One region of the Exiguobacterium sp. ZWU0009 genome, then DNA from elsewhere that is predicted to be linked to it. Evidence: riboswitches for the same ligand, from Rfam matches in the RefSeq annotation. Region 1 holds a riboswitch; the other holds the start of a gene.
The links. A riboswitch is a leader RNA that binds a small molecule or an ion and turns the genes downstream of it on or off. The one in region 1 is predicted to bind FMN.
Positions count from the first base shown of each region.

Region 2: it holds a riboswitch for FMN, as region 1 does, so the genes downstream of both, L985_RS12920 (ECF transporter S component) here and ribD (bifunctional diaminohydroxyphosphoribosylaminopyrimidine deaminase/5-amino-6-(5-phosphoribosylamino)uracil reductase RibD) in region 1, are expected to answer to the same signal.

Region 1 covers NZ_CP018057.1:2,919,343-2,929,717, forward strand. The annotation lists gene L985_RS15040 (methyl-accepting chemotaxis protein) at 49-1,752, shown strand; gene L985_RS15045 (DUF6612 family protein) at 1,798-2,619, opposite strand; gene ribH (6,7-dimethyl-8-ribityllumazine synthase) at 2,832-3,290, opposite strand; gene ribA (GTP cyclohydrolase II) at 3,287-4,477, opposite strand; gene ribE (riboflavin synthase) at 4,477-5,103, opposite strand; gene ribD (bifunctional diaminohydroxyphosphoribosylaminopyrimidine deaminase/5-amino-6-(5-phosphoribosylamino)uracil reductase RibD) at 5,088-6,128, opposite strand; FMN riboswitch at 6,289-6,433, opposite strand; gene L985_RS15070 (M20 family metallopeptidase) at 6,617-7,822, opposite strand; gene L985_RS15075 (MetQ/NlpA family ABC transporter substrate-binding protein) at 7,845-8,663, opposite strand; gene L985_RS15080 (methionine ABC transporter permease) at 8,683-9,333, opposite strand; gene L985_RS15085 (methionine ABC transporter ATP-binding protein) at 9,323-10,351, opposite strand.
Region 2 covers NZ_CP018057.1:2,472,036-2,482,410, reverse strand. The annotation lists gene L985_RS12945 (TIGR01457 family HAD-type hydrolase) at 1-378, shown strand, start outside; gene L985_RS12940 (NifU family protein) at 421-648, opposite strand; gene L985_RS12935 (DUF1462 family protein) at 758-1,054, shown strand; gene L985_RS12930 (NAD(P)/FAD-dependent oxidoreductase) at 1,096-2,148, opposite strand; gene L985_RS12925 (YuzB family protein) at 2,241-2,474, shown strand; gene L985_RS12920 (ECF transporter S component) at 2,551-3,117, opposite strand; FMN riboswitch at 3,273-3,415, opposite strand; gene L985_RS12915 (HesB/IscA family protein) at 3,527-3,877, shown strand; gene L985_RS12910 (NAD-dependent epimerase/dehydratase family protein) at 3,994-4,860, shown strand; gene L985_RS12905 (GNAT family N-acetyltransferase) at 4,857-5,360, shown strand; gene L985_RS12900 (GNAT family N-acetyltransferase) at 5,357-5,848, shown strand; gene L985_RS12895 (NAD(P)/FAD-dependent oxidoreductase) at 5,959-6,957, opposite strand; gene L985_RS12890 (NAD(P)/FAD-dependent oxidoreductase) at 7,201-8,412, shown strand; gene L985_RS12885 (YuiB family protein) at 8,494-8,811, shown strand; gene glcT (glucose PTS transporter transcription antiterminator GlcT) at 8,913-9,770, shown strand; gene ptsG (glucose-specific PTS transporter subunit IIBC) at 9,988-10,375, shown strand, end outside.

The DNA.
Region 1 (10,375 bases):
ATAATCAAGAAAATAAATAGTTCATCTTGCAAAAAAGGAGCGAATCATATGAAGATTAAAACGAAGCTTATCTTATTGTCCTCCATCCTTTTGCTAAGCTTGATTGGCGTCGGACTGTACGGCGGATTCTCGCTCGACCACGTCGACAAACAGAGTCAGACCATCACGTCCTCCTGGATTCCTGGTCTGAACTTATCCCATGAAACGAACACGGCACTGTCTGATTTGCGACGTGTCGAATTATTACACATTCAAGAAAATGATCCAGAGATCAAAGCCGGTTATGATAAGCGTGTCAAAGACGGTTTAGCGACCGTTGACGCGAATCTCGCGAAATACGAGAAAACGATTTATTTAAAAAGCGATCGCGAACTGTTCAATGATCTCACGAAAAAATGGCAAACTTTCAATGAGACGACTGATCGTCTTCTCGCCCTCAGTACACCAGAAACCCAAAAAGAAGCAGTCACCTATTATGAAGGTGAGAGTCGTGATTCATACTTCGCTGTCTCTGATCAATTAACGAAAATCGTGAAATACAATAATCAACAAGCGAAAATAAATGGTGATGCCATCACAAGTTCTGCCAATACAGCTCATATCCTTCTCTTCACGATCATCGGTGTCGTCGGATTACTCGGTGTCATCTTCACCGTCTTGATTTTACGCTCGATCTTCGTTCCACTCCGTCAACTGCAGGCGAAAACGCATGAACTGGCAACACAAGGCGGCGACTTGACGGCTCAACTCGACGTCGTGCGTGATGATGAAATCGGACAAATCGCCCAGTCGATGAATCAATTCATCGCCCACTTACGGACGATCATCATTCAAGTCGATGATACAGCAACCCACGTCGTATCGACCTCACATCACGTCTCCGGTCGAATCAGCGAACTCGATCAGGATATGGCGTCGACTTCCCATACGATCGAAAACTTATCAGCCGGTATGCAGGAGACAGCCGCCTCTGCCGAAGAGATGAACTCGTCTGCTGTCGATATGGAAGCGACGATTCATGATATCGTCTCCGGCGCAGAAGCAAATGGAAAACGGGCACAAGAAGTCGGCGGGCGTGCTGAATCGCTTCAAGTCGTCGCGACAGAAGCGAAACAGACCGCGAATCACATCCTTGCCGAGACGAAAAGTAAACTCGAGGACGCGATGACACGTGCGAAAGCCGTCAAAGAAATTTCCGTCTTATCGGATGCGATTCTCTCAATCGCCGCACAAACAAACCTATTGTCCCTTAACGCTTCGATTGAAGCAGCACGCGCTGGTGAAGTCGGTCGTGGCTTCGCCGTCGTCGCCGATGAGATTCGTAAACTTGCTGAAAGTAGCCGGGATACCGTCGAACAAATCCAAGACGTCTCGATTTCCGTCATCGAGTCCGTTGAACATTTAAACGCTGCTTCCGGTGAGATGCTCTCCTTCATCGATACGAAGGTCGTTAAGGACTATGATTTATTCGAAGACGCCTCCGTTCAGTATCGAAATGACGCACAATTATTCGGTGATGCAGCGGAACACTTCGCCGCTCAAGCCGGTCAACTCCAGGAACTTACAGCAAACATGCTCGGTGTCATCCATGATGTCGCCGTCACCGTCAACGATGGAGCGCAAGGCACACAATCAATGTCGGAACAAATCAATCATTCCGTTCAAGCATTCCGGGATGTGCACAACCAGACTTCCGTCAGTCAACAACAGGCGGAGTCACTAAAAGAGGTCTTACGCCAGTTCCAAGTCTAAACGACAAGCCCCTCGTCTTCAGATCAGAAGAGAGGGGCTTGTTTTTTATTGACCGGCACCTGTGAGCGGTTGCGCATCTTTTGCTTCTGCTGGTAGTTTGATTTCGTCGATCTCATTGAATTTCGAGAATGTCGACTCGTTCTTCATATTGAACTCGGTCTCTTTTTCAATCGCAAATACCATATCCATGTCGAGTGACTTCGGATAGAACGTCTTCGCGTCATACGTCATCTTGTAGTTCATCTTTTTATAATCGATGCTATCCATCGCATCTTTCATCTGCGCCATCTGTCCTGTCTGTTCGAGTGAATCCTTCATGAAGGCTTTCAGGTCATCCCCACTCAGCTTAACGTCGATTTGATAGACATCGCCCTCTTTTTTCGCTGTCCAATTATCTTTGTATTTCTTTAGGAGCTGCAAGTTTTGTTCCGTCGATGCCGATGATTCCATCGCTTCGACCATCTCGCCTAGCTCCGACACATCTTGAACGATCCATTGTCCGTTTTGCGAGAGATACATTTTATCGTCAACGATGTAACTTTCAATCGTCACGTCTTTCCCGTCTTCAGGATTTTTCATCGTCATCGTCTGCTTCATCGCGAGTGGCTTTTGAATGATATCTGCTGAAACCTTCTGATCCATCGCCATCTCACCTGCTTTAGAGCTGACTGTTCCGTCCATGTGGAACGATTTGATGTCCTCTTGAGCGGCTGTCGCTTTCTTTAACAGCTCTGTGTTCGAGAGTTCCCCCGACTTCTTCGAACCAGATCCGCTGCCACTACCTGAATCCGTCTGTCCATCTTGGCATCCGGCAAGTCCAATCGATGCTGCGACAATCCCGGCTGCTACCCACCTTGTTTTCTTCATATTCATTTCCTCCTTTATACGCGTTACCCTGATTTACGAAAAACATTGGAAAATGTTTCAAAGTTTCTTTAGTAGACCATTACCGTTCTCCTTTAAAACGAACCCTCAAATTTCAAATCTACTATCCTTTTTTTGAAATTTGGTTCAGTGCTCGTGAGATTTTTGCAAAAAAACAGGCTGACGGAAGCTTCCATCAGCCTGTTTCTGATTTGTTAAATCGTCCGTAAAAGATTCGCCATCTCGATTGCAGAAACCGCTGCTTCGTAACCTTTGTTCCCAGCTTTCGTACCGGCACGTTCGACTGCTTGCTCGATCGAATCCGTCGTCAGGACACCGAAGATGATCGGTACGCCTGTGTCGCGTGATGCATTCGCGACACCTTTCGCGACTTCGTTACAGACGTAATCATAGTGTGACGTCGCCCCACGGATGACGGCGCCAAGTGTGATGACTGCGTCATACTTGCCGCTTTTCGCTAACTTTTCCGCGACGAGTGGAATCTCAAATGCCCCAGGAACCCACGCTGTATCGACAGCATCCGCTGCAACACCGTGGCGGCGGAAAGCGTCGTTTGCTCCACCGACGAGTTTTGATGTGATCAATTCGTTAAAACGTGCTGCGACGATTGCGACGCGTAGTCCTTCTCCTGTTAAGAAACCTTCGTAGATCATGATGTGTGTCCTCCTTGGATGTCGAGCCAGTGCCCGAGTTTCGTTTGTTTTGTTTTCAGATAGCGCTGATTTTCTGGTTCAGCCGGTACTTGATGGGGTACACGTTCGATGACTTCGATCCCTTCTTGTTCGAGCACCCGTTGTTTATCCGGATTATTCGTCATCAAGCGGATCTTCGTCACGCCTAGATCGCGCAACATGTTGGCCGCGACCGTATAGTCACGCATGTCCGTCGGATAACCGAGTGCATGGTTCGCTTCGACTGTATCAAGTCCTTGTTCTTGTAACTCGTACGCTTTTAACTTCGCCATCAGACCGATGCCGCGTCCTTCCTGACGTAAATACAAGACGGCTCCACCTTCTCGTTCGATCCGTTCGAGTGCCGCATCGAGTTGCGGTCCACAATCGCAACGCTTCGAACCGAAGACGTCCCCCGTCAGGCATTCCGAGTGCAGCCGGACGAGCATGCCGTCGTGCGCTTCACCCGACAAGACAGCGACGTGTTCTTTATCGTCTTGCGTCGTATAGCCGATCATCCGGAAAGCTCCGAACGTCGTCGGAAGTAATACTTCCGCTTCCCGCGTCAATGGACGCTCGAGGTACGCGACGAGTGCTTCGATCGTAATCAGTTTTAAACCGTGTTCTTCCTTATAGAGAAGTAGATCATCCACACGTGCCATCGTGCCGTCTTCCTTGATGATTTCACAGATGACGGCGATCTCATCGCTGCCGGCAAGACGGGCAAGATCAACGCCCGCTTCCGTATGTCCGCGTCGTTCCCGGACACCGCCTTCTTTTGCGATCAACGGGAAGATATGACCTGGTCGTTTAAACCGTTCCGGTCCATCGATTAGCATCCGCTGGATCGTTAGCGACCGTTCTTCAGCGCTGATACCGGTTTTCGCGTCTTCATGATCGATACTGAGTGTGAATGCCGTCCCATGTGGGTCCGTATTATTCGCTGTCATCGGAGCAAGTTCGAGTCGTTGTGCAATCCGCGGACTGACTGGTACGCAGACGAGTCCTTTTCCATGCGTGATCATGAAGTTGATGTTTTCTGGTGTCGCGTGTTCCGCGAGCATGACGAGATCGCCCTCATTCTCACGGTCCTCATCATCACAGACGATGATCGGTCGTCCGTTCTTCAAATCTTCTATTGCGTCTTCAATCAAGTCGAATCCATTCATTACATGTCGCCTCCTAAGAATGCTGCCCAGTCCGTCTGCTTCTCATGCTGCGTGAAATGATAGAGATGTTTCGCCATCATGTCACACTCGATATTGACGACTGCACCGCTTGCCAATCGATCAAACGTCGTCACTTGACGTGAGTGCGGAATTAATGAAATCGAGATTGTTTCCGGCGTGACGCGTTGCAACGTCAGGCTCGTGCCGTTGATTGCGATCGAGCCTTTTGGAATACAATACTTTTGCCACGATCCGACATCAAACGTATAGACCATCGCTTCTCCATCCGGTCGCCGACTAATCAGCCGTGCTGTGCCGTCGATATGTCCACTGACGAAATGACCGCCGAAGCGACCGTCTGCTGGCATCGCCCGTTCAAGTTGCAACGGGCTGCCGACCCGGTACGTGCCGAGGGCTGTTGACCGAATCGTGTCATGGACGGCATCGGCCGTAAAACCAGTCGGGCTCATCGACGTGACGGTCAAACAAATCCCGTCGACGGCGATGCTGTCACCAATCTTCGTTCCTTCGAGCACCCGGTGCGCTTCAATTTCAAGCGCTAATCCATTCGGTCGCGGAATCTTTCGTTTTAAGGTCCCGACTTCTTCAATCAATCCGGTGAACATGTCGTCTCCTCCTTTCGGATGTACGTCAGATGGAGATCCGGTCCGACCGTTTCGATTTGGTCGATTTGAAACCGATCTTCGATATCGTGTTGACTGTTCCAGGCATTGCCTTCAAAAATCGATGGGGCTTGATAGACTTCAAGCCGATCGACGAGATCCGCCTCAAGGAAAGCGGCTTGAATCGTTGGTCCACCTTCAATCAAGACACTGCGGATGTCTTGTTCGTATAAGCGTTTCAAAATCGCTTCTGGCGTCTCATATTCACCGACGAGGACTGTCACTTGATCATGACTGACCCGCGGAACACTCGTCAGCCAGTAGGTTGGATTTTTACCATCGTGGAAGACTTGCGCCGTCTCCGGGACCCGACCACGGCGATCGACGATTACTCGAATCGGTTCGATGCCTGACGCCGCGCGTAATGTCAGTGCCGGATCATCGATAAGGACCGTCTCACTGCCGACGAGGATTGCATCGTGGCGTCCGCGCAGGGCGCGACCGTTCTCGCGTGCTTCTTCTGACGTGATCCAGCGTTGTTCACCTGTCGCTGCGATCCCGTTCATCGTCTGAGCGATTTTGACGGTCACGGTCGGACGTTTTCGTTCGATCGTCTTCCAGAATTCCGTGTAGAGAGCTTCTGCCTCATGTCGTAACAAGCCGACCTCGACTTCGAGTCCCGCGTCTTGTAGGCGTTTGATTCCTGAACCGGCGACGATCGCATGTTTGTCTTCCGTTGCGACGAAGACCCGTTTGATTCCGGCTTGTAGAATCGCTTCCGTGCATGGTGGTGTCTTACCGTGATGATTGCACGGCTCAAGCGTCACGTAGAGATCAGCACCACGGGCGGCTTCTCCTGCCATTCGCAAGGCTTCGACTTCCGCGTGCGGACCACCGGCAAACCGATGTGCACCAAAGCCAATGATGCGTCCTTGTTTGACGATGACACAGCCGACACTTGGATTCGGACTTGTTTGTCCGTGTAACATATGTGCTAATTGCATGGCATAACTCATCATCTGTGACATCGCGTTCACTCCTTTCAAATGAAAAAAAGACGCCCCTTGAAAAAGGGGCGTCTGTATAGAAGGGTTCACGAAATACACGGTTCGCTCCCTGCATTTTTTCATGCAGAAAGAGACCGTCTCCTGAAAACATTTTTTCAGAAAACAGCTTGAATCGCGTCGTTTCGTTCTTCTCCCATCCGGACTTTACCGTCGGCCCTGGAATCTCACCAAGTCAGCCATGATGCGTACATCATGGGTCGCGGGCTCGTCGATCGATTGATCGCATCACCGCCGGTTGGGATTTTCACCCTACCCCGAAGAACTGGATTATTGAGTTATACAACTTTAGCCTAGCATATCTTTTTCAAGAAAACAAAGCGCAAATGCTTCTGTCTTGTCTCTTTTTTGATTTCGCTCCAGTTCTGTCATCTCTCACCAATTCGTCATCGACTACATCGCAAAAACGACTGGATCACCTGATAACAGTGTGTCCAGTCGTTGTTTTCCGCTTACAAATACCCGTTCTTCCGGTCGTGGAATTCTTGAGCAATCGCCCCGCGCGTCCGTTCATCCGCAAGGACACGAAGTGCTGTCCGAGCGAGGATTTTTGCCCCCGTGATTAATGCTTCATCTCCTGCTTCTGAACGTGCCGCTTCTTTGAACGCTTCCGTATGGGCGACGAGATCATCTGGTCCAATCTTGATATACGGATGGATTGTCGGGATGACTTGACTGATGTTACCGGCATCCGTCGAGCCAAGACCCGGGCGTTCGTCCAAGTGAACGATTTCGCCGAGCGCCTCTGCTTCTTCTTGGAACAGACGGTCGAACGCCCGGTTGAAGACGAGGTTATCGACTTCATTTTGGAAAGCGATGACGTCAAGCGTCGCCCCGGTCGCGAGTGCCGCGCCTTCAGCAACGGCTTTGACTTTTTCCGTGACGGCATTCAGTCGTTCCCGTGTCGTCGCCCGGATGAAGAAACGTGCTTTTGCGTATTCCGGGATGATGTTCGGTGCATCGCCACCATGCGTGATGATTCCGTGGATCCGGACATCGTCCGGTAACTGCTGACGTAAGGCATTGATGCCGTTGAAGAGTTGGATGACCGCGTCGAGAGCATTGATGCCTTCTTCCGGTGACGCCGCAGCATGCGCCGGACGACCAGTAAAGGCAAAGTCGAGCGGATCGACTGCAAGCGAAGAACCCGTGATCCGTGTTTGTCCGGACGGATGGACCATTAAGGCTGCATCGATTCCTTCCAGCAACTGATGTTTGACGAAACTACCTTTCGCACTACCGTTCGGTCCACCTTCTTCGGCCGGTGTTCCCAGCACGACGACACTTCCACCGACTTCATCGAGCACTTTACTAAGTGCGATCGCTGCCGCAACACTCGTCGTACCGATGATATTATGACCGCATGCGTGCCCGATGCCTGGCAACGCATCGTATTCTGCCAGAAAGGCAATCGTTGCGCCTGATCGGTCGCTCGACTTCTTCGCGAAAAATGCTGTATCGTGCCCCGCGACACCAAGTTCTACCGTAAATCCTTCAGCCGTCAGACGTTCCGCATGGAGCCGCGAAGCAAAGAATTCCTCGTTCCCGATTTCCGGTGTCGCATGAATCCGGTGACTCGTCTCAAGATACGATTCTCGTTTTTGTTCGATGTCTTGTTCAATCGTCTCTACCCATGTCGTGCGTACTGGTGTCGTCATATAGTCCACTCTCCTTTTGAATTTATTCGCCGATGTCGCTTAGTGGAACGAACGTCGGGATCGTACTACCTTTGTATTCTTTTTTGATGAAAGCCGCGACATCTTTTTGTTGGTAAAGCGACGCGATTTTTTTCAATTCTTTTTTGTTTTTGTCTTCCGTCCGTGTTGCGATGATATTGATGTATGGTTTTGCTGTCTCGTTCTCATGGACGATCGAGTCCTTGATGGGATTGAAGCCAGCGTCAACGGCAATGCCATTGTTGATGATTGATGCCGCGACGTCCGGTAAGACGCGTGGCGTTTGCCCGGCGACGATCGGGACGATTTTCAGTTTCTTCGGATTCCCGACGATCTTATCGACTGAACCGTTGCCGTCGAAGTCGTCCGGTAACTTGATCAGACCGGCTTCTTGCAGTAACAAGAGGGCGCGCCCCATGTTCGTCGCTTCGTTCGGAACGGCGATTTTTCCGCCGACCGGAATGTCTTTGACATCCTTGTATTTATCCGAGTAGATCCCCATCGGTGCAATGACGGTCGTCGCGATCGGTGACAGCTTCAACTTGTGTTCCTTCTTGAAGGCGTTGAAGTAGGAAATCGTCTGGAAGGCATTGGCGTCGATCTCACCCTCAGCCAGTGCCATGTTCGGCTGGACATAATCGGAGAACTTGACGAGCTCGATTTTGATGCCCTCCTTTTCTGCTTTTTTCGCGACATAGTCCCAAACTTGTGTGTCTGAACCGCTGACACCGAGTTTGATCGTCTTTTCGTCTTCTCCTGATGCTGCGCACCCGGCAAATAAAATCGTCGTTAGTGTTGCTCCAATTGCTACTGCTTTTTTCATGGCTGAATCGCTCCCTTGATTAATGTCTTCTGATTTTTCGTGCGACGATATTGCCTGTCGTCTGTAATCCTTGAACTAAGATGACGAGAATCCCGACCGTGATGATCATGACTTTCGTGTCGAATCGTTGATAACCATAGGTGATCGCTAAGTCACCGAGACCACCGCCTCCAATCGCACCTGCCATCGCTGACGCCCCGATCAAGCCGATCGTCGCGATCGTTAAGTTCAGGATCAGTGAACCGAGTGCTTCCGGTAGGAGGAAGCGGAAAATCGTTTGAAACGGTGTCGCACCCATCGCTTCTGCTGCTTCCAGAACACCTTTATCGACTTCGAGTAACGAGCTCTCGATCAGACGCGCCATGTACGGTGCGGCGTAAAAGACGAGCGGGACGATGGCGGCTTCGGTTCCGATCGATGTCTGGACGATCAAGCGCGTCAATGGAATGATCGCGACGAGTAGGATGATGAACGGAATCGAGCGGAAAATATTGACGATACTGTTGAAGAACGTGAACAGCGGGACATTTTCAAGCAATGCGCCTTTTCGCGTGACGACAAGCAGGATACCGAGTGGTAAGCCGATCAAGGTCGAGAATAAGAGCGAAACGGATACCATCGTCATCGTCTGCAAAAATGCTGTCCAGATATCACTGTAATTAACTAGCATGGGCAAGTACCTCCTCGACCGTCACCTGTGCCTGATCGATGTATTGTAACGCTCGTTTCACTTCAGTCGGCTCACCGATCAACTCGACGAGCAAGGTGCCGAACGGCGTATCCTGCAACTCTGTGATGCTTCCGTGCAAGATGTTGACATCGACGTCAAAGCGTTTTGCGACTTGCGATAAGAGCGGCTGCCCGGTGTGATGTCCGAGAAAATGAATCTTGTAGATCGGATGTGCATTCCGCGACTCGATCAACTGACGAATCGATGCTGGAATCTCGTCATGCATGACAGACCGGACGAAGTTCCGTGCCGTCTCGGTCTTTGGATTCGAAAAGACGTCGAAGACCGTTCCTGACTCGATCAACTTTCCAGCTTCGATGACGGCGACCCGGTCGCAAATTTCACGAATGACGCCCATCTCGTGAGTGATCAAGAGAATCGTGATCCCGTACTCCGCATTGATACGTTTTAATAACTGGAGAATATGATGCGTCGTCTGGGGATCAAGCGCTGACGTCGCTTCGTCACACAAGAGGACGGAAGGTTGCGTCGCTAGTGCCCGGGCGATGCCGACGCGCTGTTTCTGCCCACCGGACAATTGATCCGGATAATGATCCGCCTTGTCCGCGAGATCAACGAATTCGAGCAACTCCGTCACTCGGCGGCGAATTTCGTCTTTCTTGACGCCTGCGAGAACGAGTGGTTTTGCAACGTTCGTAAAGACCGTGTTCGCATTCAACAGATTGAAGTGCTGAAAGATCATCCCGATCCGTTGTTTTGCTTGGCGTAATTTTTTTGGAGACAGTTGCGTTAAATCTTCCCCATCGACCGTCACCGTTCCTGACGTCGGTCGTTCTAACAGATTGACACAGCGGAGCAGTGAACTTTTTCCGGCACCGCTAAAGCCGATGACACCAAAGATTTCGCCTTTTTCGATCGTCAGGTCGACACCGTCGAGTGCTGCAATCGTCTGATCTTTCGTGACGTACGTTTTTTTGACTTGATGAAATGCAATCATTCCGTTTTCCCCCTTCATTCAACA
Region 2 (10,375 bases), 450 kb from region 1:
GCTGTCGGTGCCCTTGCGATTCGTGCCGGTGCTCGTTTCATCTCGACGAATGGTGACATCGCCATTCCGACAGAACGCGGTTTCTTACCAGGAAACGGTGCCTTGACGTCCGTCCTACGCGTGACGACGGAGAAGGAACCGTTCTTCATCGGTAAACCGGAACCGGTCATGGTCGATATCGCAACGGAGATGATTGGTCTATCGAAAGAAGACGTCATCATGGTCGGGGATAACTACCATACGGATATTCTGTTCGGAATCAATGGAGGCATCCGGACGATGCACGTCAATTCTGGCGTCCATACACCCGTCTTCATTCAAGGTCAGGATCGTCAACCGACATATATGGTCGATACGTTAGCCGAATGGATTCTATGAATCAAAAAATCCCGAACGAGAATTCGTTCGGGATTTCATGTATTAGAAGACTTGTTCGACTTCAACGACGCCAGCGACTTCTTCAAGAAGGGCACGTTCGATACCGGCCTTCAATGTGATTGTTGAACTTGGGCAGCTACCACAAGCTCCCATCAAACGGAGTTTTACGATTCCGTCTTCTACATCTACGAGTTCAACGTCTCCTCCATCACGAAGAAGGAACGGACGCAATTTTTCAAGAACTTCATTCACTTGATCAAACATTTCCATGCGTAAACACATCCTTTCGTATAATTTCATTGTAACAGGGTTGAAAAATGTTCTCAATCTGGAAAACTTGTATACTAAAGAGGAGAGAATTGAAAAGGGGGACTTCAAGATGGAAATCACGGTCTACGGAACAGCGGTCACTTGTCCGAGTTGTGTCGGGGCACCCAGCTCGGAAGAGACGTTCAGTTGGCTCCAAGCCGTCCTCGGACGGAAATATGAGCAAGCGATGACGCTACGCTATGTCGATTTCGAGACAGCGACAGCGGATCAATGGACGGAAGCCTTAAAAGAGGATGTCTATTTTTATCCATTGATCGTGCTTGATGATGAGATGATTGACGAGGGGTACGTCAAGCTGAAGACGATCACGGCGGCGATCGATGCGAAGTTAAGTCAGACGGGGTGAACGAAGAAGAGGTATCCCGAAGCTCGGGACACCTCTTTTGCTCATTTAATCTTTTTGTGTTTCCATAAGACACCGGACTTCAAGAGACGTGGGACTTTCCCCGTCAGTGCTTGTTTGCCCATGACGATCCCAAAACCATCTGATTTTCCGAGCGAGCCGAGCATCCCACGCAGTTTGATTTCTGGCAGCTTCGGCAATTTCTTCCCTTGCCATTTCGCTTGCAAGACGTCAACGACTTGTTCTGCTTGATGTTCTGCAAGTTGACCACTTGGTGCATACGGCAAGCTGGCACAATCGCCGATGACAAAGACATTATCGTATTCCGGTACGTGATGATGTGCCGTCAATTTGATCCGACCGCCACTGTCTGCAGCAAAGCCGAGATCACGAACGACCTTGACCGGCTGCGTACCTGCCGTCCAAATCGTTAAGTCGGATGGATACGTATCGTCGCCATTTCGCACGTCGTCCGCCGTGACGAGCGTGACGTTCGAATTATTGATGACCTCTACGTCATGCTCCTCGAACCATTCTTGAACGTAAGATGAGACTTTGTCCGATAAGAACGACAAGACGGATGGTCCGCGGTCGAACAGACGGATCGTTAAATCTTTCCGGCTCTCATGCAGTTCACTGGCAAGTTCAACACCAGATAGACCAGCACCGACGATCGAGACGACGGATCCCGGTGACAGACCGCAAATTGCTTGCTGTGTCTTCCTTGATTCTTCAAGTGTCTGGATGCTGTATGTAAACTCTTGAGCACCCGGAATGTTGTGGTATTTATCCTCACAACCGAGAGCGATGATCAAGTCATCATAAAATAATTCTGATCCGTCCTGCAGGTGGACCGTATTCGTCTCCGGTGAGATTTTGATGACATGTCCATATTTATAAGTAAGATGTTTCCCCTCCGGAAATTCAATCCGGACATCCCGATCTGATAATGTACCTGCTGCGAGTGCGTAATATTCCGTTTTGAGTGCGTGGTATGGTAGACGGTCGACGAGCGTGACGGCAACTTCCTCGTCCTTGAACCGCTCACAAATCCGCATTCCACCATATCCTCCGCCGAGTACGACCAATTGCTTCATAACGTAAAATCCCCCTTAGTTCCCCTAAATCAGTCTGACCTTGTATAATACGACATGAGGCAGGTCGTTTCCTGCTTGAAGGAGGAAAAAAAGTGAATCCGATTATTGAATTTTGTATCAGTAACTTAGCAGCTGGTACACAGGTCGTCATGGAGCAACTCGAACGTGACCCGAATGTCGATGTCGTCGAATACGGTTGCCTAGGCTATTGTGGCATTTGTTCGCTCGATCATTTTTGTCTCGTCGATGGTGAGACCGTCGTAGGCGAAACACCGGAAGAGTTGCTCGAGAAGATTTACCTGAAAATCGAAGAGAACGAGCTGTAAACAAAGACAGCCAAAAAATCCCCTCGTTCATCTGAACGAGGGGATTCGTGTCCGTCAGCGGGCGCAGCTTTTCGGATCAGGCAGATTGTTGACGGCGCATCATCCATGGTCTTAGTTTCAAGAACAGTGGAATGAAGAGTGCCGAGATGAACAACGCCTTGATAACGTTAAACGGTAAGATACCGGCTGTGATCGCTGTCCATTTGACAGCTGGATCCGCCATGTAGTCCATACCGAGGAACCATGCATACGCTGGCAGGATCAAGATATAGTTGAGGATCGCAAGACCAAGTGCCATCGTGATCGTACCAGCGACGAGGCCAGTTGCGAGACCTTGTGTTGATTTCTTTTTGTGGTAGAACCAGCTGACAGGAAGTACGAATGCGACGCCTGCAGCAAAGTTCGCGAATTCTCCGACCGGAACACCACTTCCGCGGAAGATATAGTACAACACGTTCTTCAATGCTTCGACGATGACGCCTGCAACCGGTGAGAACATGATCGCTGCGACGAGAGCAGGAACATCACTGAAGTCGATCTTCAGATAGTTCGGTAAGAACGGTAGTGGAAAATTGATTAGCATAAGAACAAACGAGATTGAACCTAACATTGACAGAGTGACCATTTTTTGTGTGCGTTTCATACGAGTATTGTCTCCTTTTGCTCGTTCCTCTCGATGAAGTATTGGCATGACTGCGACCATAAAGAAACCCCTATTGATGAGATCAACAGGGGAGAAGTCCGCATTAAATAAACCTAATCGATTGTTGCAAAAATCGATCAAATTCAAACTCATGCCGCCATCTTCTCCCATCCAGACTATACTGTCGGCTCCTGAATTACACAGAATCAGCAAATAGCGCCCTATTCGCTCGCGGGCTTCAACTCAAGAAGAGTTGTTTACCGCCGGTCGGGAATTTCACCCTGCCCTGAAGATGGAACGATTATTTTATTGTACATACCATTTATACAACGAATTCAAGATAGTTTCAAGCAACTAGGTTTCGATTCGCCCAAAAGTTGCGTATACTAAAGAAAAGGAAGGTGATGACATGATCCATTTAACGGAGGCAGCAGCGTTACAAGTCCAGGACATGATGGCGCAGGCACCAGCAGATGAACGGAATCTTCGGATGCTCGTCCAAGGTGGTGGATGTAGTGGTCTGTCGTACGGAATGGGATTCGATCAACAGAAAGAAACGGATCTCGTTTTCGAACAGCACGGCGTGACCGTCATCGTGGACGAAAAAGATTATCCGGTCGTCAAAGGACTGGAAATCGATTATAAGCAGTCGATGCTCGGCGGCGGATTTACGATCACGAATCCGAATGCTATCGCAACATGCGGTTGCGGGACATCGTTCCGGACGGCAACGAATGCCGGGACACCGGGTGGCTGTTAATGAATCCAATCGTGGACGATGTCCACGATTTTTTTATTGCCTTCTACAGGAGACCTGTTCCATTGACTCGAAATATTAAGAGAGTGAATGCTACTACGAAAAGGGAGGGCTTCAAGATGAGAAAAGTATTGATCTTCGGGGGAACACGCTATTTCGGACGACGCTTAGCGATTCGGTTAGCCGATTCGGGGGATGATGTGACGATCGTCACACGCGGTGAGCATACTCCACCGGTCGCAAAGGGCTTGACATTCTTTAAAGGGGATCGGACGTCGAGTAGTACGATGAAGGACTTGAGCCAACAGCACTGGGATGTCATTTATGACAATATCTGTTTCACGCCGTATCAAGCAAAGCTCGCGGTCGACGCGTTTGAAGGAAAAGTCGGACGCTACGTGTTGACTTCGACGATGTCTGTCTATGAAGACGGTGGTGCGAATATCACCGAGCGTGCCTACAATCCGTTTCCCGGGAAATATGACCTTGAGAAGGAACATGGATATGGCGAAGGGAAACGCCAAGCGGAGAGTTATTTCTTCCAACGGGCGACATTCCCAGTCGTTGCCGTCCGTTTCCCGGTTGTTCTCGGACCCGATGACTATACGGAGCGACTTGTCTTTCATATCAAGCGGGCGCTTGGCAGCCGTCCGATCGTTGCTGAAAACACATACGCAAAGATGGGTTATATCTCAAGTTACGAAGCCGCTGCCTTTCTTGAGTGGTGTGGTCGCTCGGAACTGACGGGACCGATCAATGCTGCAAGTGACGGTGTCTTATCGATTCAAGACCTATTGGATAAAATCGACCGCGTTGCGGGAACGACAAGTCAACTCGTCGCAAAAGGAGAGGATGAATCACCGCTTGCGCCAGAACGCGATTTCTATATGGATACAACAGCTGCGAAACAAGCGGGCTATCTGTTCCAACATGTCGATGACTGGCTCGATCGTTTGATTGAAGAGGAGGTGCGCAATCATCAATGATGCAGTTAATGAAACCAACTCTTGCGTGGGAGACAGAGTACCGCGCCTTTTTAGAAGACTGGCGAGAGTCGGGCGAAACGATTGTGCCGGAAGCAGTCGGAGACACATATGAACCGCTCGGCGCTTATTTTGCGGAACTCAAGGAGATGGAGACGACGGTCAGACCGGGTCTTGTCACCCATTCGACGTACTGGATGGTCGACGGGCAACGAATCGTCGGTGCGCTGAACTTCCGGCATGATTTGACGGAGAACTTGAAGTTATACGGCGGACATATCGGATACGGGATCCGACCATCTGAGCGTCAGAAAGGGTATGCGACGACTGGTCTTCGATTGACGCTTGAAGAAGCACGACAACGTGGACTGGATCAAGTGCTACTGACGTGTGGCGTTGATAATCTAGCATCACGTCGTGTCATCTTAGCGAACGGCGGACGAGAAATCGAGCCGACTGTTCGTAATGGACGCGAAACACGTCGCTTCATCATTGCGTTATGAATATTCGTAAAGCGCGTCTTGAAGATGCGTCAGCCATCGCGCGCGTTCATATCGATGCCTGGCGCGAGACGTATCAAGGGATCATCCCGGCTCCGTATTTAGCACAGTTGTCGCATGCGAAACGGACGAAACAATGGGAGCAGACGTTAGTCGATGAGCGCGTGTATGTTGTGGAATCAGAAGACGAAATCGTCGGATTTGCGCAAGGCGGACCGAATCGAAGTGATGCGCGTGAAGGGGAGCTCTATGCGATTTATGTCTTACAAGCGTCTCAAGGGCAGGGATTCGGGAAAGCGTTGTTTCACCAGATTGCTGATGATTTAGCGGAGTATGAGACGATGCAGGTTTCTGTCTTGCGAGATAATCCTGCGTGTCGGTTTTACGAACGATTTGGTGGTCAGGTCTTCGAAGAATCGACGATTGAGCGTGGTGGAGTCGAACTCGTACAACGGATTTATCGGATACCTGTTAAAAGATCATCCGTATGAAATCGGACGTTTTCAACATCTTAAGTGTGATTCCATGAAAATGAGAGGTCGGGCTCCGGTATGTCATCCGGAATCCGACCCCTCATCATTTGCAGTCATTCACATATATCTCAAGAATGATTCGTTACTTTTTCAAACAGACTCGTCGAGTGTTGCGGGTGACGAGCAGATGGATCAACGAGAAGCTTCGCTTGGTTAACGGCGATCGGTGCTTCACCGAATCCTGTTGCGATCAGTTTAACGCGTCCTTCGTAAGTCGCAATATCACCACAAGCGAAGACACCTGGAATCGCTGTCTCCATCTTCGAGTTGACGCGAATCGAATTGCGTTCGAATTCAACTTCCCATTCTTTAAGCGGTCCGAGTGACGAGACGAAACCGAAGTTACAGACGACATCGTCAGCAGCAACGACAACGACTTCGCCGCTTTCAGCATGTTTGAACGTCAGCGTCTCGATGTGTGTCTCACCTGTGACCGATTCAAGTGTATATGGTGTCATGACGTTGACGGACGAATCGTGTAACAGTTCGACCGAATGTTCATGGGCACGGAACTTATCGCGACGGTGGACGAGCGTGACGGATTTTGCGATCGGTTCAAGCATCAATGACCAGTCGACTGCTGAATCGCCGCCACCAAGCAAGACGACTTGGCGATCCTTAAAACGCTCCATGTCGTTGACGAAATAGTGTAAGTTCGTCTCTTCGAAGCGTTCTGCGTCCGCGACGCCGAGTGGACGTGCAGCGAACGAGCCGTTTCCTGCCGTCAAGATGACGGTCTTCGTATAATGCTCGCCTTTGTTCGTGACGAGGCGGATGATTCCGTCATCCATGCGTTCGTAAGCAATGACGGTCTCACCGAGTACGTACGTCGGATCGAATTCATTTGCTTGTTCAAGCAATCGATCGACCAGTTCCTGCGCTTTTACTTTCGGAAAACCGGCGATATCGTATATATATTTTTCAGGATAAAGCGTAGCGAGTTGACCACCTAATTGAGGTAGACTCTCGATGACCTTCGTCTTCATCTGGCGCATCCCTGAATAAAACGCGGTGAACAGTCCGACCGGACCGCCGCCGATGATCGTGACATCATATGGTTGGTGCATCTGATTCCCTCCTAGCGTTGGATAGGTCTATTATATAGGAAGTAGGGGGTGAGGGTGCAAGTGCGGGACATCTCACATTTTTTTAAGGGAAATGACATTTTTCTTTTGCAATCATTCCTAAAAAGTGTTTCAATAGGCTTATAGACATGTGAACATTATTTGAACAAAATTTTTGAGCATTCGTCTGTAATTGAATGTGAAGAAAATCACAACAAAACTACGATTCGTAAGGAGTATCAGAACATGAACACACCTAACATTGTTATTCTTGGAGCGGGCTACGGTGGATTGATCACAGCAGTCAACCTTCAAAAGAAACTCGGCGTCGATCAAGCGAACATCACGCTGATCAACAAACACGACTATCATTACCAAACAACTTGGTTGCACGAACCAGCTGCAGGTACGATGTCTGCGGAGCAAGCGCGCATCTACATCAATGATGTCATCAACCCGTCACGCGTCAAACTCGTTAAAGGTATCGTTGAGAAAGTCGATACGGCTGCTAAAACGGTTCTCTTACAAGATGGCGGAACAGTTCCTTACGATTACGTTGTCGTTGCTCTCGGTGGCGTTCCTGAAACATTCGGTATCAAAGGATTGAAGGAACACGCGCTGACAATCAGCTCGTTGAACAGCGTCCGTAAAATCAAGGAACATATCGATTACTCATTCGCACAGTACAAAACAACAGGATCACAAGATCGTTCACTCTTGACGATCGTTGTTGGTGGTGCTGGATTCACAGGAATCGAGTTCATGGGTGAACTCGTCAACCGTATTCCAGAACTGTGCAAACAATATGATATCCCACGCGAACTCGTTCGTGTCGTCAACATCGAGGCAGCACCAACAGTCCTTCCAGGATTCGATGCAGATCTCGTCAACTACGCACACAAATGGCTCGAGCGTCAAGGCATCGAGTTCAAACTCGGTAACGGCATCAAGGAATGTGGACCAGGAAGTGTCACATTCGGTCCGCTTCAAGGCGACACAACTGAAACAATCGAAGCGAACACGATCATCTGGACAGGTGGCGTCAGCGGTAACCCTGTCGTTGCAGCATCTGGTTTCGAAGCAATGCGTAACCGTGTCGTCGTCGAAGAAGATCTCCGTGTTCCAGGACACGACAACGTCTTCATGATCGGTGACTGTTCAGCAGTCATGGATCCAAGTTCGAACCGTCCGTACCCACCAACTGCACAAATCGCGACACAACAAGCACACAAAGTCGCTGAGAACATCGCAGCACTCATCGCTGGTCGTCAAACATCGACGTTCACGTACGAGAACAAAGGAACGGTCGCTTCACTTGGTCATAAAGACGGTATCGGCATGGTCTTCGGTAAGAAGATCTACGGCCGTAACGCATCGTTCATGAAAAAAGTCATCGACAACAAACACTTCTTCGAACTGAAAAAACTTGGTCTTGCGATCAAAAAAGGGAAGTTCTAAGTTCACGTTTTAGGCAAATGTACACTCGTGCATTTGCCTTTTTTGTCGGTTATACTAGAAGAGATTCAAAGGGGGAACAGTATGCATATCATTCAAGCCGTGATCGGGAGTGTGCTTTATCTCGTCATGTTCTTCAGTATCGGATTCATCTTAAACATGTTGTTGCGGAGTACATGGGTGATGCTCGTACTCTATCCGGTCATCATCATCATGATGATTGACAACCAATCGACGCTCGAATACTTCACGAATGCTCGTGAAGCGATTCCGAATCTTGGGGACCGGATTGCTGGTCTACAGACAGCGGATATCACGATGTTCGCGGCTGGTCTTGCCGGAATCATCATCGCCGGTCTATCGATTCGCTTCTTGCGTAAGAGCGGTTACCAAATGTTTTAAAGTCTACTTGAGTAAGTAGGCTTTTTTCGTGTCTGAAAAACCGTTATAATAAAAACAATGTCTTTAAATAAATGTGTAAGAGCAGATTGGGTTGAGAGCGAATGGATAAACAAATGTACCACGTTATCAAGGTATTGAATAATAATGTCGTCATTTGTTCGACTGGTGCGAATCAGGAAGTCATTATCCTCGCAAAAGGGATTGGCTTCGGTCGGAAGCCAGGCGATCAACTGACAGATCTCGACAAGTTGGAAAAAGTCTACACGTTGAAGGATAAAGAAGAACAGGATCAATATAAGGCACTCGTCGGTCACCTCGATGAAAATTTCATCGCGCTGATGAATGAGATCGTCTCGATGATCGAGACACGCTTCGGAAAAAAGGTCGACGAACATATCCATATCGGATTGACGGATCATTTGACGTTTACGTTCAAGCGACTAGAACAAGGAATGGAAGTCACGAATCCGTTTCTTGCCGAAACGGAAGCCCTGTATCCGGAAGAGTACGCCCTTGCAGAAGAAATCGTCGAGTTCATCAGTGCTGAGATGAATTTTTACTTGCCTACAGCGGAGACAGGATTCATCGCACTTCATATTCATTCAGCGACGAACTTCAAAGACGTACTCGAAGTCAACCGCCATCATCAGCTCGTCGGTTTAATCGCTAGTCATATCGAACAGCGACTGGAGATTAAAATCGACCGAAAATCGCTTGATTACAAGCGTCTGATTCGGCATCTTCGTTCAGCGATTGAAAGGGTTTCCAATGGGGAGTATCTAGAGGCTCCAGAAAAAGTAGAAAAGCTATTGCGTGAAGAATATCCGCTATGCTATGATACTGCTTGGGAGCTGATGTCCATCATGGAACGTCAGTTGAAGAAAGCGGTACCGCGCGGTGAGGCGACGTATCTTACGATGCATCTGCAACGCTTAGTGCAGTACGATTCAGGTAAATGACCGCACGGACTACGTGTTACTGATACGATCAGGCATGAGTGGGATGTCGGGCAAGAAGCTTTATTTCCGTTATTCAACGGGATAAGTCTATTGTCTACAATCCGCTCGTGCCTGATTTTTTTCTGTAAAAAAACGGTCAGATGTCTGACTTTTTTCGTCTCAATCATTGGAATTATTCATCATACTTCGCTCTTAACAGGAAAAGGAGGAAACACACATGTTCAAACAGATTTTTGCTGTTCTTCAACGTGTCGGTAAAGCGTTGATGCTTCCTGTAGCGATTTTGCCAGCTGCCGGTATCCTACTCGGATTCGGTAACGCGATGCAAAATCCGAACTTGACGTCAAAACTCGAGTTCTTGAAAAATGATGCAATCATCAAGGTTGCAAAATTGATGGAAGCAGCCGGGGATATCATCTTCGGTAACTTAGCACTCTTATTCGCGGTCGGTGTCGCGATTGGTCTTGCAGGGGACGGCGCAGCCGGACTTGCGGCAATCGTCGGATTCTTGATCATGAACAAAACAATGAGCGTTTGGCTCGGCGTTACACCAGAAATGGTTGCTAACGGTCAAGGGTATGCAAACGTACTCGGTATCCCAACAC